4 regions of the Psychromonas sp. SR45-3 genome follow, and region 3 is predicted to be linked to each of the others. Evidence: predicted binding sites of a transcription regulator. Region 3 holds the regulator's gene; each other region holds the start of a gene.
The links. Region 3 encodes sigma-54, which starts transcription at its own class of promoters, with help from an activator protein. Its sites were predicted from a motif close to GTTGGCACGNNNNTNGNNT; they were not measured.
Positions count from the first base shown of each region.

Region 1: a site for sigma-54 is predicted at 1,888-1,906, ahead of H5084_RS17375 (PEP-CTERM sorting domain-containing protein). Genes of this name have one in related genera too.
Region 2: a site for sigma-54 is predicted at 1,764-1,782, ahead of H5084_RS15945 (flagellar basal body rod protein FlgF). Genes of this name have one in related genera too.
Region 4: a site for sigma-54 is predicted at 1,379-1,397, ahead of H5084_RS08950 (BON domain-containing protein). Genes of this name have one in related genera too.

Region 1 covers NZ_JACJDP010000048.1:3,212-6,414, forward strand. Annotated here, with positions in the region: gene H5084_RS17365 (hypothetical protein) at 1-116, opposite strand, end outside; gene nspC (carboxynorspermidine decarboxylase) at 622-1,737, opposite strand; gene H5084_RS17375 (PEP-CTERM sorting domain-containing protein) at 2,010-2,660, shown strand; gene H5084_RS17380 (carboxynorspermidine synthase) at 2,830-3,203, opposite strand, start outside.
Region 2 covers NZ_JACJDP010000038.1:22,240-25,442, forward strand. Annotated here, with positions in the region: gene flgH (flagellar basal body L-ring protein FlgH) at 1-82, opposite strand, end outside; gene flgG (flagellar basal-body rod protein FlgG) at 96-884, opposite strand; gene H5084_RS15945 (flagellar basal body rod protein FlgF) at 929-1,675, opposite strand; gene flgE (flagellar hook protein FlgE) at 1,987-3,203, opposite strand, start outside.
Region 3 covers NZ_JACJDP010000002.1:105,830-109,032, reverse strand. Annotated here, with positions in the region: gene H5084_RS01840 (PTS sugar transporter subunit IIA) at 1-375, opposite strand, end outside; gene H5084_RS01835 (RNA polymerase factor sigma-54) at 470-1,915, opposite strand; gene lptB (LPS export ABC transporter ATP-binding protein) at 1,965-2,690, opposite strand; gene lptA (lipopolysaccharide transport periplasmic protein LptA) at 2,693-3,203, opposite strand, start outside.
Region 4 covers NZ_JACJDP010000012.1:74,871-78,073, reverse strand. Annotated here, with positions in the region: gene H5084_RS08965 (penicillin-binding protein activator) at 1-329, shown strand, start outside; gene H5084_RS08960 (YraN family protein) at 298-666, shown strand; gene H5084_RS08955 (SIS domain-containing protein) at 675-1,262, shown strand; gene H5084_RS08950 (BON domain-containing protein) at 1,528-2,112, shown strand; gene H5084_RS08945 (zinc ribbon domain-containing protein) at 2,335-2,562, opposite strand; gene der (ribosome biogenesis GTPase Der) at 2,564-3,203, opposite strand, start outside.

The sequences.
Region 1 (3,203 bases), on a different contig from region 3:
CATAAATTATCTTTAAGCCCATAAAAATAGATTACCAGCTCTATATCTCTAAATTTCGTGTCTAACTCTCTTAAATTAGAACCTAGGTAACTCCTTATTTCTTGTTCGATAATCATCATGTAATCCGGTTAAAAGCCTACAGTATAACTAAGCCAAAGTATTCCGTATTTACGGTGGAAACAAGGAATAGTTTAATTTGATAAATTAGAGGTTACTTTAGTGTAATAACACATTAAATCAATAAATTAAATCAAAATATAAAACCTTTATCAACTTGGCTGCGACAATTCCCCATTAAGTTTTTCTGAGTCAATAATAGCCTTTAGCAAGCTAAGGCAGGGATGCCGTTGCTAGCGAACTTCGCCACACGGACGTGGCGTATGAGCGGTGCGTTAAGAAGGCTGTTATTTATTCAGATAAAAAAACGTTATGGGCGATTTTCTTTTGGTTCCGTTTTCTTTATTCGTATAAAGAAAATGAACTCGCCGCAAGGGCGAAACACCAAGGAAATGAATATCAAAGAGCCACGACGAGCGCAGACGAGTTAAAAAACAATAAAACAAGGTTGGCAGGATAAATCCTGCGCCTCAAAATCAGCAGCACCATTCCTGCGCTGAATAACTACTTCCCTAATGTCGCTTTAAAATCCTCATACCCAAACTCATTTAATACTTCAATATCACCATCAACTCTTTGAAAATAAATACTCGGCATTTTTAAACCATTAAACCAGTTTAACTTCACCATTGTGTAACCTGCACTATCTTCAATATGTAGCTTTTGGCCTATTTTTAAGGGCTGTTCAAACTGTGCTTCACAAAATTGATCACCCGCCAAACAAGAGCAAGATCCAATCACATAATTGTATGTAGCACCTTTTGTTGCTTCTCTAATCGTCGCAGGTTCGTTATAAATAAGCGTATCTAAACGATGGGCTTCAGTGGCACTATCAACGATCGCCGTTTGTTTATCATTTTCAACAATATCAATCACACTAACCACTAAATCTGCAGTGCGTGTAATGATTGCTTCACCAGGTTCTAAATAAACTTGCACGCTATGTTTTTCAGCAAACGCTTTTAAGGCTAACCCTAGCTTTTCAATAGGGTAGTTTGGATAAGTAAAAAAGATACCACCGCCTAAACTAAGCCAAGTTAATTGATCAAGGTATTCAGTGAAGGTCGTTGATATATGGTCCAGTACTCGAATAAACGCATCGACATCTTTATTTTCACAGTTCATGTGAAACATAAAACCATCAACGTTATTAAGAACGTCTAAGCTTAAAAGATCTTGTTTAACACCTAAACGAGAATAAGCACGAGCTGGATTGGCTAGGTCTTGTCCTGCAACACTCATTTCTGGGTTGATACGTAAACCTAATGAAGCACTGTCTTTACAGTTTTCATAATGCGCTTCAAGCTGTGAAAGAGAATTAAAGATGATTTTATCTGAAAGGGGCTTAACCGCTTCAATATCAGCATTGGAATAACCCACGCTATAAGCATGCGTTTCACCACCAAACTTTTCATGCCCTAATCGTACTTCATAAGGCCCTGAGCTTGTTGTACCGTCTAAATAAGGTTTGATGGTGTCGAAAGTTCCCCAAGTTGAAAAGCATTTTAAAGCGAGCACTAATTTAGCGCCTGATATCTCTTTCAACTGTTTTGCTTTTTCTAGGTTATCAATCAATGCTTGTTCATTGATCATAAAGTAGGGAGTATTTAAATTCTTCATTTGTTACCAAGTATTAAATTAAATTATTGTAGATAATAAATTGCTAGATAAAAATAATCCACTGGTAATTACACTCTAAAATTTGTCGAATATATTTACAATACTTTATTAACCCACGTTATGGTGCTAGGCTTTATAAGGGGTTGTAATTTTGGCTTGATATTTGCTTTCATATATTTTTAATTACCTTTGCAATCAGTTACTTTCTTAAATTTAACTAACCACTTGGCGTTGCAAATGATGGCTTTCGAAATAACATTAAGAGATGAAATATGAATAAAAGGATTTTTTTACTAACAGCAACTGTTCTGTTAACTCAACCACTTTATGCGGGCACAATAGCTGAAGTAGAATCAAACTCAACCCTGTTTACCGCTCAAAATATAGATGGATCATTCAGTACCGGTGTAAATGATGATATTTATAATGCGAGTGCGCTTGATTGGGAATGGAGTTCAATAGCTTCTTTAGACGGCGATGGAACCTATGATTATTATTCATTTACCGCATTAGCAAACCAAAATTATATTTTTGATATTGACTATGGTATGCCAAATTTAGATGCTGAAATTGGTTTATGGTCAATTGATGGTACTGTTTCAGGTTTACTTGCTGAGCAGGATGATGGTTGTGTCGAAAACGGAGTATCGTTTTGTAGCATGGTAGATAATGGTTCTGTGCATTCATATGATCCTAAATTCTCTTGGCAATCAAGTTCTGCAGGCCTTTATGTTATTGGTGTTGCTCGATTCTCTACAAGTGCAAACGATAGTGGCTTTAATGGTAACGCACCGGTTGCCGGGGATGACTACACTTTACAGGTCTCTCGAGATCTTGCGGTAGATGTACCAGCACCTGCTGGTGTTATGTTGTTTGCATTAAGCTTGGTGGGTTTTGCAGCGACACGTAAAGTAAAAAAATAATATTCCGACTTTAGTTTTTAATTAATGGAACCCCTTTAATTATAGGCGCACATTAATTATTAATGTAATAATTAAAAAATCCTGAATTCATATTCAGGATTTTTTATATTTTAGACAGTATTAATTTTATTTAAATAAGTTTTAATACTTTTTATATCTGTTTGATTTATTAAGTTAATTCTAATATGTCCCAGCTAAGACCAATTTTAGGCATTAATTCCAAGAAATGATCTGGGTTTAGTTGTTCAACGTTGTATAAACCTTTATCGCTCCATTTACCTTGAAAATAAAGTAAAGCAGCTGTGATCGCTGGTACACCTGTTGTGTAAGAAATCGCTTGGTGCTCTACTTCATTGTATGACTCTTTATGGTCACAAATGTTATAGATAAAGATACTTTTCGCGACACCGTCTTTTTTACCGCGTAACCAAGTACCAATACAGGTTTTACCCGTGTAGCCAGGTGCTAAAGAAGTTGGGTCTGGCAAAATAGCTTTCAATACTTTAAGCGGTTCAACAGTAATACCATCGCAGGTTGTTACAG
Region 2 (3,203 bases), on a different contig from region 3:
GGTCATTCTTCACTTCTTGATTGGGCAGTGAAGTACAACCAACGACACTAAATATTGCACATAAAATTATAATATTTCTCATATTAACCACCTACTTATAACTGTTGGCTAACGTAAGACAGCATTTCATCAACCGCTGAAATTACTTTTGAGTTCATTTCGTAAACACGCTGACTCTCGATCAAGTTAACCAGTTCTTCTGTTACGTTAACATTAGACGTTTCCAACATTCCCTGACGAATAAACCCTAACCCGTCACCACCCGGCACGCCTTCAATAGGTGCTCCAGAAGCCCCAGTTTCTGCGTATAAATTTTGTCCTAAAGGCTCTAAACCAGAGGGGTTAATAAAATCATTTACATTTAATTGTCCAACCACTTGGTTCTCAGCCTGACCGGCAATGCTCACTGACACTTCACCTTCCGCACCGATACTAATCGTTTGCGCATTTTCAGGAATTTGTACTTGTGGTAATAACGGGTAACCAGAACCAGGGGTTACCATAACCCCTTCTTCATTAAGCATGAATTGACCGTTACGTGTATACGATGAACTTCCATCTGGCATTTCTATTTCAAAAAAACCACGGCCATCAATCATCACATCTAAAGAGTTATTAGTGGTTAACGCATTACCCTGTGTAAAGTTCTTTTGTACAGCGACAACCTTCGCACCAGAACCAAGCATTAACCCCGAAGGTAGTTTAGTATTTTGTGTTTCATTGGCACCCGGTTGGTTTACGGTTTGATATAACAGATCTTCAAAAATGGCACGACTCTTTTTAAAACCAACGGTACTCGCATTAGCTAAATTATTTGAAATAGTTGCCACGTTAGTTTGCTGTGCATCTAACCCTGTTTTACTGATCCATAAAGCGGAATGCATAACCTTTCTCCTTAAAATTCTTTAATAATGCGTAGACTAATGACTTAAGACATTCGAAGTAGAGATTCAGAGCTTTTATCAATCTCTTCAGCTTTTTTCATCATTTTAACTTGCATTTCAAAACTACGTTGTAAGTTAATTAAACTGGTTAACTCACTACTTAAATTAACATTTGATGACTCTAAAGCCCCGTTGGCGACAACCACATCATTTGAAATTTGTAACGGTTGACCATCAATACGGCGGAATAAACCATCGGAACCACGCATTAAATCTTTAATATCTGGGTTAACTAACTTCAGTTTAGCGATGTCTTCCATTGCATCTGCAGGTGCACCTTCAGGGCGAACCTCAATCATGCCATCTTTACGAATATTGAACTTTTCAATGGGCATCGGGATATAAATATTATTGCCAGTTTGATCCATGACTTCTTGGCCATTGGCATCAATTAAAAAGCCGGCTGCGGTAATATTAAAATCACCACTACGTGTTAACCCTTCGTCACCGGATTCAGATTTAACAACAAACCAACCTTCACCTTCTACGGCAACATCTAATTCTCGTCCGGTATCATGAACAATGCCGCTGTCAAAATTTTGTCCTGGTGATTCGGTAAGCGCAAAGACTCGTGTTGGTAAGCCTTGCCCGTGAACTTGCATACTACGAGCTTGCTCAAAACTGGCCTTAAACCCGGTTTTACTGGCATTTGCTAAGTTATTACTGTGAATAGCTAACGCATTCATGGTCTCTTTAGCGCCTGACATTGAAACATAAAGAAAATTATCCATTTTGACTTCCTTAACTATTGACCGCTTATGTAATAACTATGGCAATTGCCGTGCTATTTCTTTTGTTATTGTATTTATATATTCAACGATGCAATCGTTGTGCCAACAAAAGGAAAGTGAAATAGCTGAGCCGTAAATATAACTAAAGTTAGAAACAGGGGAGATTTAGGTTTTATAGCTTAGGTATGGAAATCCAGGAAAACAGGGAGGCTGAAATGTTGAAGCATTTTAATAATATGGACGTTGGCTTTTACATAATAAAAACGCACCGAGAAAGGCGCGTTTAAGACATGATTGACTAATTTAAAAAATTAACGAATTTGTAAAATCGTTTGTTGTAATTCATTACTGATCTCTAATGAACGAGAATTAGCTTGGAAATTACGTTGTGCAGAAATTAAGTCCACCAGCTCAGTCGTTAAATCAACATTAGATTGCTCTAACGCAGCAGAGTTAATGAGACCAAATGAACCTTCGCCCCCTTCTCCTGCGATAGGATCCCCCGAACGTTGTGAAGCAGTCCACTTTGAGCCAGCTTGTGTCAAACCTTGCTCATTACGAAAGCGCACCATAACAACTCGCGCAAGCGGCTCTGATGTGCCATTACTATAAGTGGCTTCAACTAGACCATCATTACCAATTTCAATACCATTCAAACGACCTACGGTTAAACCATCTTGCTCTAATCCAGTGACCTCGAATGAGGAAGCAAATTGAGTCGGGTTTTTATAAGAAATCGTGATTTCCTGATTCCCATTAGTTCCCGTCGGTAAGGCTCCTGCACCATTCCCATCACCAAGATCTGCACCTAACCTTTCTAGAGTCATTGGGCTAGGATTACTGCCTTGATACGCACCAAAACTATCGAACCGTAATACCGAACCCTCATATACTGTGCCTGAAGCATCAGTAACAGTTGCTGGACTAGTATCAAAATCAGTATCAGCAGGATCGAGAGGATCTAGTGTATCGCCTGTTGTGTATACACCTGCACCAGAAAGAGGAGCAACCGGAATTTTAGTGCCGGTGTCACTTGTAATAGTTACAAAAGAAACCCATTGACTCGTAACCGTCCCATCAGCCGTGGGCTTTGCATTATCAGGTTTTACGTAATAAGTACTCATAACATGTGATTCACCTAGTGAGTCATAAATTGTTACTGATGTTGCATTGTTATAAGTATCTGGATCATCGGGATCAAATTTAGAAAGATCTTTAGCTTCTGCACTTGAGGGTAAATTCAACCCTATTTCCACTGTTGAGGTGGCTACCGGTACACCTGCTGTTTCAGGTATACGAATGGCACTAGTTGTACTTAAACTAACCGATGAGGAAGTCCCATCATCATTAACGGGAAAAGCCTGCAGGTAGTTACCGCTGTTATCAACAATATAATTTTCATCATTTAATTTAAAAGTACCTGCACGTGTATAACTTAAATCTTTATCGCCGATATCACTGGCCGTAGCAAAGAAACCACTACCCGTGATTGCTAAGTCCAATGGATTATCGGTAAATTTTAAACTAC
Region 3 (3,203 bases):
ATCTAACAGTTTTTGGCTTATTTCTGACAACGCAGCAAGGTATTCTTTACACAGATCCTCAGGAACAAATATAGCAAATAATATATCTACTTTGTTACCGTCATATGAATCATAATCGATACCTGATTCGCATTGCAAAAATACCGCTGTCGCAGGGGAGTCGCTAGATATTTTAACATGAGGAAGCGCAATGCCAGAGCCTACACCTGTAGAACCGATTTTTTCGCGGGCAATTAAACTTTCGAATAATTCCTGTGCATCTAAATTTAACTGCTCTGCAGCAATAATACTGATTTTTTCTAATGCACCTTTTTTACTGGTGCATACCGTTTGGCAGAAGACGGAATCTTTATTTAATAAAGTAGATATTTTCATAATATATTTAACTGTATTCAACGAACGCGCGAGTTTAGCAGGTTAGTATTAAATGACTATAGTTAATCTCATTTTTATTTGCACTGCTCACTATTTAAAGTAATTGTTTACGTTGGTTAGAAGGCGGAATACCTAAAGATTCACGATATTTTGCAATAGTGCGTCGTGCAACCTGAATACCTTTTTCTTCTAATAATTGTGTTATCTTATTATCACTTAAGGGTTTATTTGTCGGCTCTGCCGCGACTAATTTTTTAATTAATGCACGAATCGCTGTTGATGAGCATTCACCGCCGCCATCCGTTGCAACATGACTTGAAAAGAAAAATTTTAATTCATAAATACCACGTGGAGTATGCATAAATTTTTGTGTTGTCACTCGGGATATGGTCGATTCATGCATTTCTACTTCAAAGGCAACATCATTTAATACCATCGGTTTCATGGATTCATCGCCATATTCGAAAAAGGCTTGTTGCTGTTGAACAATACAGTTAGATACTTTTAATAAAGTTTCATTACGACTTTCTAAGCTTTTAATAAACCATTTCGCTTCTTGCAAGTGACCTTTAATAAATTGTGAGTCAGTTTTGCTGATATTACCTTTACATAGACTAGCATATTGCTCGTTTATAGATAAGTTAGGGTCGCAATCTTGATTTAATGAAACACGCCATTGTCCGTTTATTTTTTTAACGTAAACATCAGGTACGATATATTGCGTTTCACTGGTTTCAATACTGTTACCAGGCCTTGGTTCTAAGCTCTGAATTAAACGCATTATTTCAGATAATTGGCTTTCTTTGAATTTGCTTTTTCTGGCTAATGTTCGATAGTCTCGATTACCGAGTAACTCCATATATTGCTCAAGAATTAAAATAGCTTCTTCGCGCCAAGGAGTGCTATCAGGTAATTGGCGTAGTTGAATTTGTAAGCATTCTTGAGTTGAACGTGCGGCAACGCCTAACGGATCAAAATGTTGAATACGTTTTAATACTACTTCAACTTCATCTAACTCTAAGCCTTCAAGATCAGCTTCTAAACTTTCTAGAATGCTTTCACAGCTTGTTGTTAAATAACCAGACTCATCAATTGAATCAATGATTGCCATGGCAATAACTTGATCGGTTTCAGTAAAAGGAGTGAGTTGCATTTGCCATAACAAGTGATCCTGTAATGAAGTCGAGGACTCACCTTGATAAACGGAATCTTCGCCGTCATAAGCTACAGCATTAGAGCTAGTACCTGTGATAGGTGTCGATGTGTATGACTCTTCCCACTCTTTTTCTGCCGGTAAATCATCGGAAAATTCTTGTTGTGAGATAGCCTCAGAAGTATCAAGTTGGCTACTGTCAGATTCTTTAACTGTTTCTTCTGAACCCGTTTGATCATCTTGTTCTAAGAGAGGATTGGAATCTAGCGCGTTTTGAATCTCTTGTTGTAGATCGAGTGTTGAAAGCTGCAACAATTTTATTGCTTGTTGTAATTGAGGAGTCATCGCTAATTGCTGACCCATTTTCAATTGTAAACCTTGTTTCATCAAAACATATATTCCTAGAACTTATTGCTCAATTAAAAATAACTATACCTTAAAGTTTAAATTCTTCACCTAGATAAACGCGTTTTACATGATCGTTTGCTAATATTTCGTCTTGCGTCCCAATAGCTATAATTTCTCCGTGACTTACGATATAAGAGTGCTCACACACGTCCAAGGTTTCACGGACATTATGGTCAGTAATTAATACACCTAATCCACGGTCTCGCAACTGTTGGATGATATTCTTAATATCGATAACCGAAATAGGGTCGACACCAGCAAAGGGTTCGTCAAGTAAAATAAATTTAGGTTCAGTCGCCAAGGCGCGCGCAATTTCAACTCGGCGGCGCTCGCCACCTGATAAACTCATGCCTTTATTATCTCGAATATGTGTAATATGAAACTCTTCGAGTAGCGTATTCAATTTTTCGTCTCGCTGTGCCTGCGTTAATTCTTTACGAGTTTGTAGAATACCCATGATATTTTCTGTCACAGTCAAGCGACGAAAAATAGAAGCTTCCTGTGGTAAGTAACCAATACCTTTTTGCGCTCGAATATGCATGGGATCACTGGATATATCTTGATCATCAATGATAATAGAGCCTTGATCTTGTTTAACTAAGCCAACAACCATATAAAATGAGGTGGTCTTACCTGCACCGTTAGGCCCTAATAAACCGACGATTTCACCTGTTTTAACTGTTAACCCTACACCATTAACAACAGTTCGGCCTTTATAGCTTTTTACTAATCCTGTCGCACGTAATTCAGCCATCTTTATTTTTCCTCTTTTATTGTTTTTGGTGTAGAGGAATTAGATGACTTTTTAGTTTTATCTTTTTCAAATTGAGCGGGTAAAAAAATCGTCTTAACACGTTCCTGCTTTGCTTTATCGGTGCTGACATTAAGCTCTTGAGACTCTAGGAAGTAGACAATTTTAGCGCCATTAATCTGGCTATCTAATTGTTTTATTTGCGCATTTTTGGTTAACGTTATTGTACCTTTTGCGACGTCATAAAGAATATGTTTTGCCTGTGCATCTAACGGTTTACCATCATCTTGAGTTTGATAGAAAGTAGCCAAATTACCTTCAGCTATCATCGTCTCATGGTTAGCTTGTTTACCACGTACAACAGTAAGTTTATCGGCTGTAATTTTAATTGAGCCTTGGGTAAGCAATACTTCATCGGTAAAGATGATGGTATTACTTTTCATGTTAGCATGTTGTTTTACCGATGAAACGTGAATAGGTTGATCAAAGTCAGACTCAATTGCAAGTGCACTTGCA
Region 4 (3,203 bases), on a different contig from region 3:
TAGCTAATATTCAAAATAAAGAACTTTCTGAACTGACGTTTTCAGACATTGCCTTTTTAATGGATGACGACAGTCAGATGAATAAAAATATTCAAGCAATCTGGCCACACCAAAGCTTTAGAACATTACGTTTGTTTGCATTGGGTTATGACAGCTACAATTTAATTGAGCAGTTAAAACAAATGCAAGTTATTGAAGGATATAAATATCAAGGTTTAGTGGGTGAGTTAACATTAGATCAGCGCAATACGTTACGTAGTAAGTTACACTGGGCAAAATACCAAGAAGGCGAACTCGTTGAAGTTACCTCGTCTGTTTCAGGCCAGTAATAACAGTGGCGTAAAATACGAACAACAAGCCTTGGATTTTTTACAACAGCAAGGCTTATTGCTTGTATGCCAAAATTTCTATTGCCGATTCGGTGAAATAGATTTGATTATGTCAGACCAAGATACATTGGTTTTTATTGAAGTACGGTATAGGAAAAATCAAGATTATGGTGGCGCACCGGCCTCCGTAACCTATCAGAAACAACAGAAATTAATTAAAACAGCAAAGCATTATTTATCGCAACTTAATAGTGAACCCTATTGCCGTTTTGATGTGGTCGCGATCAGTGAAAAAACATCAACACCGCAATGGATACAAGATGCATTTCAAGAGTAACATGTCACATGATTAATGAAAAAATTCAAGCTCACTTTGCAGAGAGCATTCAAACTAAGATCGTTGCAGCGGAAGCGCTGCCAGAGCAGATAGAAGCAGCAGCACTATTACTCAAAGATTGTTTAATCAATGGCCATAAACTGTTGGTTTGCGGTAATGGTGGTGCAGCAGGTTTAGCACAAATTTTTGCATCACACTTACTTAATCGCTATGAAACAGATCGCCCTGCTTTACCTGCCATCGCGATCACTTCCGATTCATCGTTAGTTTCAGCGATTGCCAGTGATAGCCATTTTGACCAAATTTATGCACGCCAAATATCTGCATTAGCACAACCGGGTGATGTATTAATTACTATTAGCCATGGTGGTAATAGCCGTAATATGGTGAAAGCCGTTGAAACAGCACTCAGTAAAAATATACAAATTGTTGCTATGACAGGGGTTGATGGTGGCGAAATTGCAGGCTTATTAGGAGCAGATGATATTGAAATACGGGCACCAAGTGATAAAGGTGCACGCATTGAAGAGATTCATTTACTCGTGGTTAACTGTTTAAGTGACTTAATCGATCAACAATTATTCCCACAGTATTAAGCCTACTGCTCGTTACTACTTTGATCTTGTGTTCCATGAGGTGTTTTGATCGAAGCAGACAAAGGATGCCTGCTTATCTAAGTCATGATAGACAATAAAGAACAACACCCTGTAGTGATGCCAAGTAAACGGTTTGATGACTATTTATAGTGCCTTTTCACTTATTTATGTGCGCTAACTACCGGACATCAACCTAGGCTTATATAAAAAGCCAGGAACTCGTTGTAAAATAAACTTGAAAGATTCACCGTCTCTAGGAAAAATTATGAAATATATAACCCGTTTTTTACCCGCTTTATTATGCTTTGCACTGTTACAAGGTTGTGCGAGTGGTTTGATTGTTGCTGCTGGTACCGCGGTCGCGGTTAATAGTGATGAGCGTACTCTTTCTCAACAAATTGAAGATGATCGTTTATCCATGGTAGCCATTGATAAAGTCGTTAACTCAGACGTATATAATAAAAATATGCGCATTAACATCGTCACTAATAACAGCTTTATTTTATTAATTGGACAAGCAGATAGCCAGGCGAATAGTAATAAAATAGAAGATATATTGATTAATATTGATGGTATTAAAGGGGTTTATAACCAACTACGCATCGGTCAAACCATCGGCCTAGTCAGACAAACACAAGATACTTGGCTAACGGCTAAAGTCAAAAGTAAGCTTACTGGACACGATAAAGTCGACCCTTTAAAAATTAAAGTGGTTACTGAAAATGCAGAAGTATTTTTAATTGGTCAAGTAACCAAAGAGATGTCTGACTTTGCGACCAACATTACCAGTAATGTTGAAGGCGTTAAACAAGTAATCAGAGTGTTTGAAGTGATACCAGAGAAAAAATAAGTAACAATAGAAGGCTCTGTTACCTAGGTTTTATGCTCATAAGTGTAGTCATTAGTCATTAGAGATTAGGCATTAAATATATAAGCTTAAAAGCCTTTATTATTGTCCAGCATTTAAAATTGAAAGTATAAAAAAGGGAGTGACTACATAATGTAGAGACTCCCTTTTTTTATCATTACTTTTTGGGTTTAACTTTTAGTTTATTTTCAAATATGGCAAGTGCTATGCTTGTTTCACTAAGCTGTAAATGGCTGTCGATTTACTCTTTAGCTCATTACAATGCTCACACCAAAAACTCACCGCACCACAGGCCTTTAAACGCTGTAATGGTTGTCCACATTCACGACAGCAAACGTTAACTACAAAATCACTGTTACAACTTGAACAATGGCGTTTTAATTCGCCACTATGCGTTAACTCTGATTCACAATCTGGACAAGATAACTGCATATTACTTCTTATTTTTACTGTTAGCGTAGTTGCGTAATAAACGTTGACGTTTATACATTTGATGCGGTGTTAGTTTATTACGACGGCCTTCAAATGGGTTACTTCCTTCTCTAAACTCGATACGGATCGGTGTCCCCATGATCCCTAACGTACGACGGAAATAGTTCATTAAGTAACGCTTATAAGAGTCCGCTAATTTTTTAACTTGGTTACCGTGAATAACGATCAACGGTGGGTTATAACCACCTGCATGTGCATATCGTAATTTAACACGACGTGCGCCAACCATTGGTGGCTCGTGGTCATCGGTTGCCATACCCATAATACGGGTAAGCATCGCCGTTGAGATTCGTTTAGTTGAAGAGATATAAGCTTCTTCTACTGATTCAAATAAATGTCCAACACCCGTACCGTGTAGGGCAGAGATAAAGTGAATTTTAGCAAAATCGATAAAGCCTAAACGGCGATCCAATTCTGTTTTAACACGTTCTTTATCGTATTCTGTCATGCCATCCCATTTGTTCACTGCAATCACTAATGAACGGCCTGAATTTAAGGTGTAACCTAATAGGCTTAAATCTTGATCAGAAATACCATCACGCGCATCAATAATCAACATAACAACGTTTGAATCTTCAATC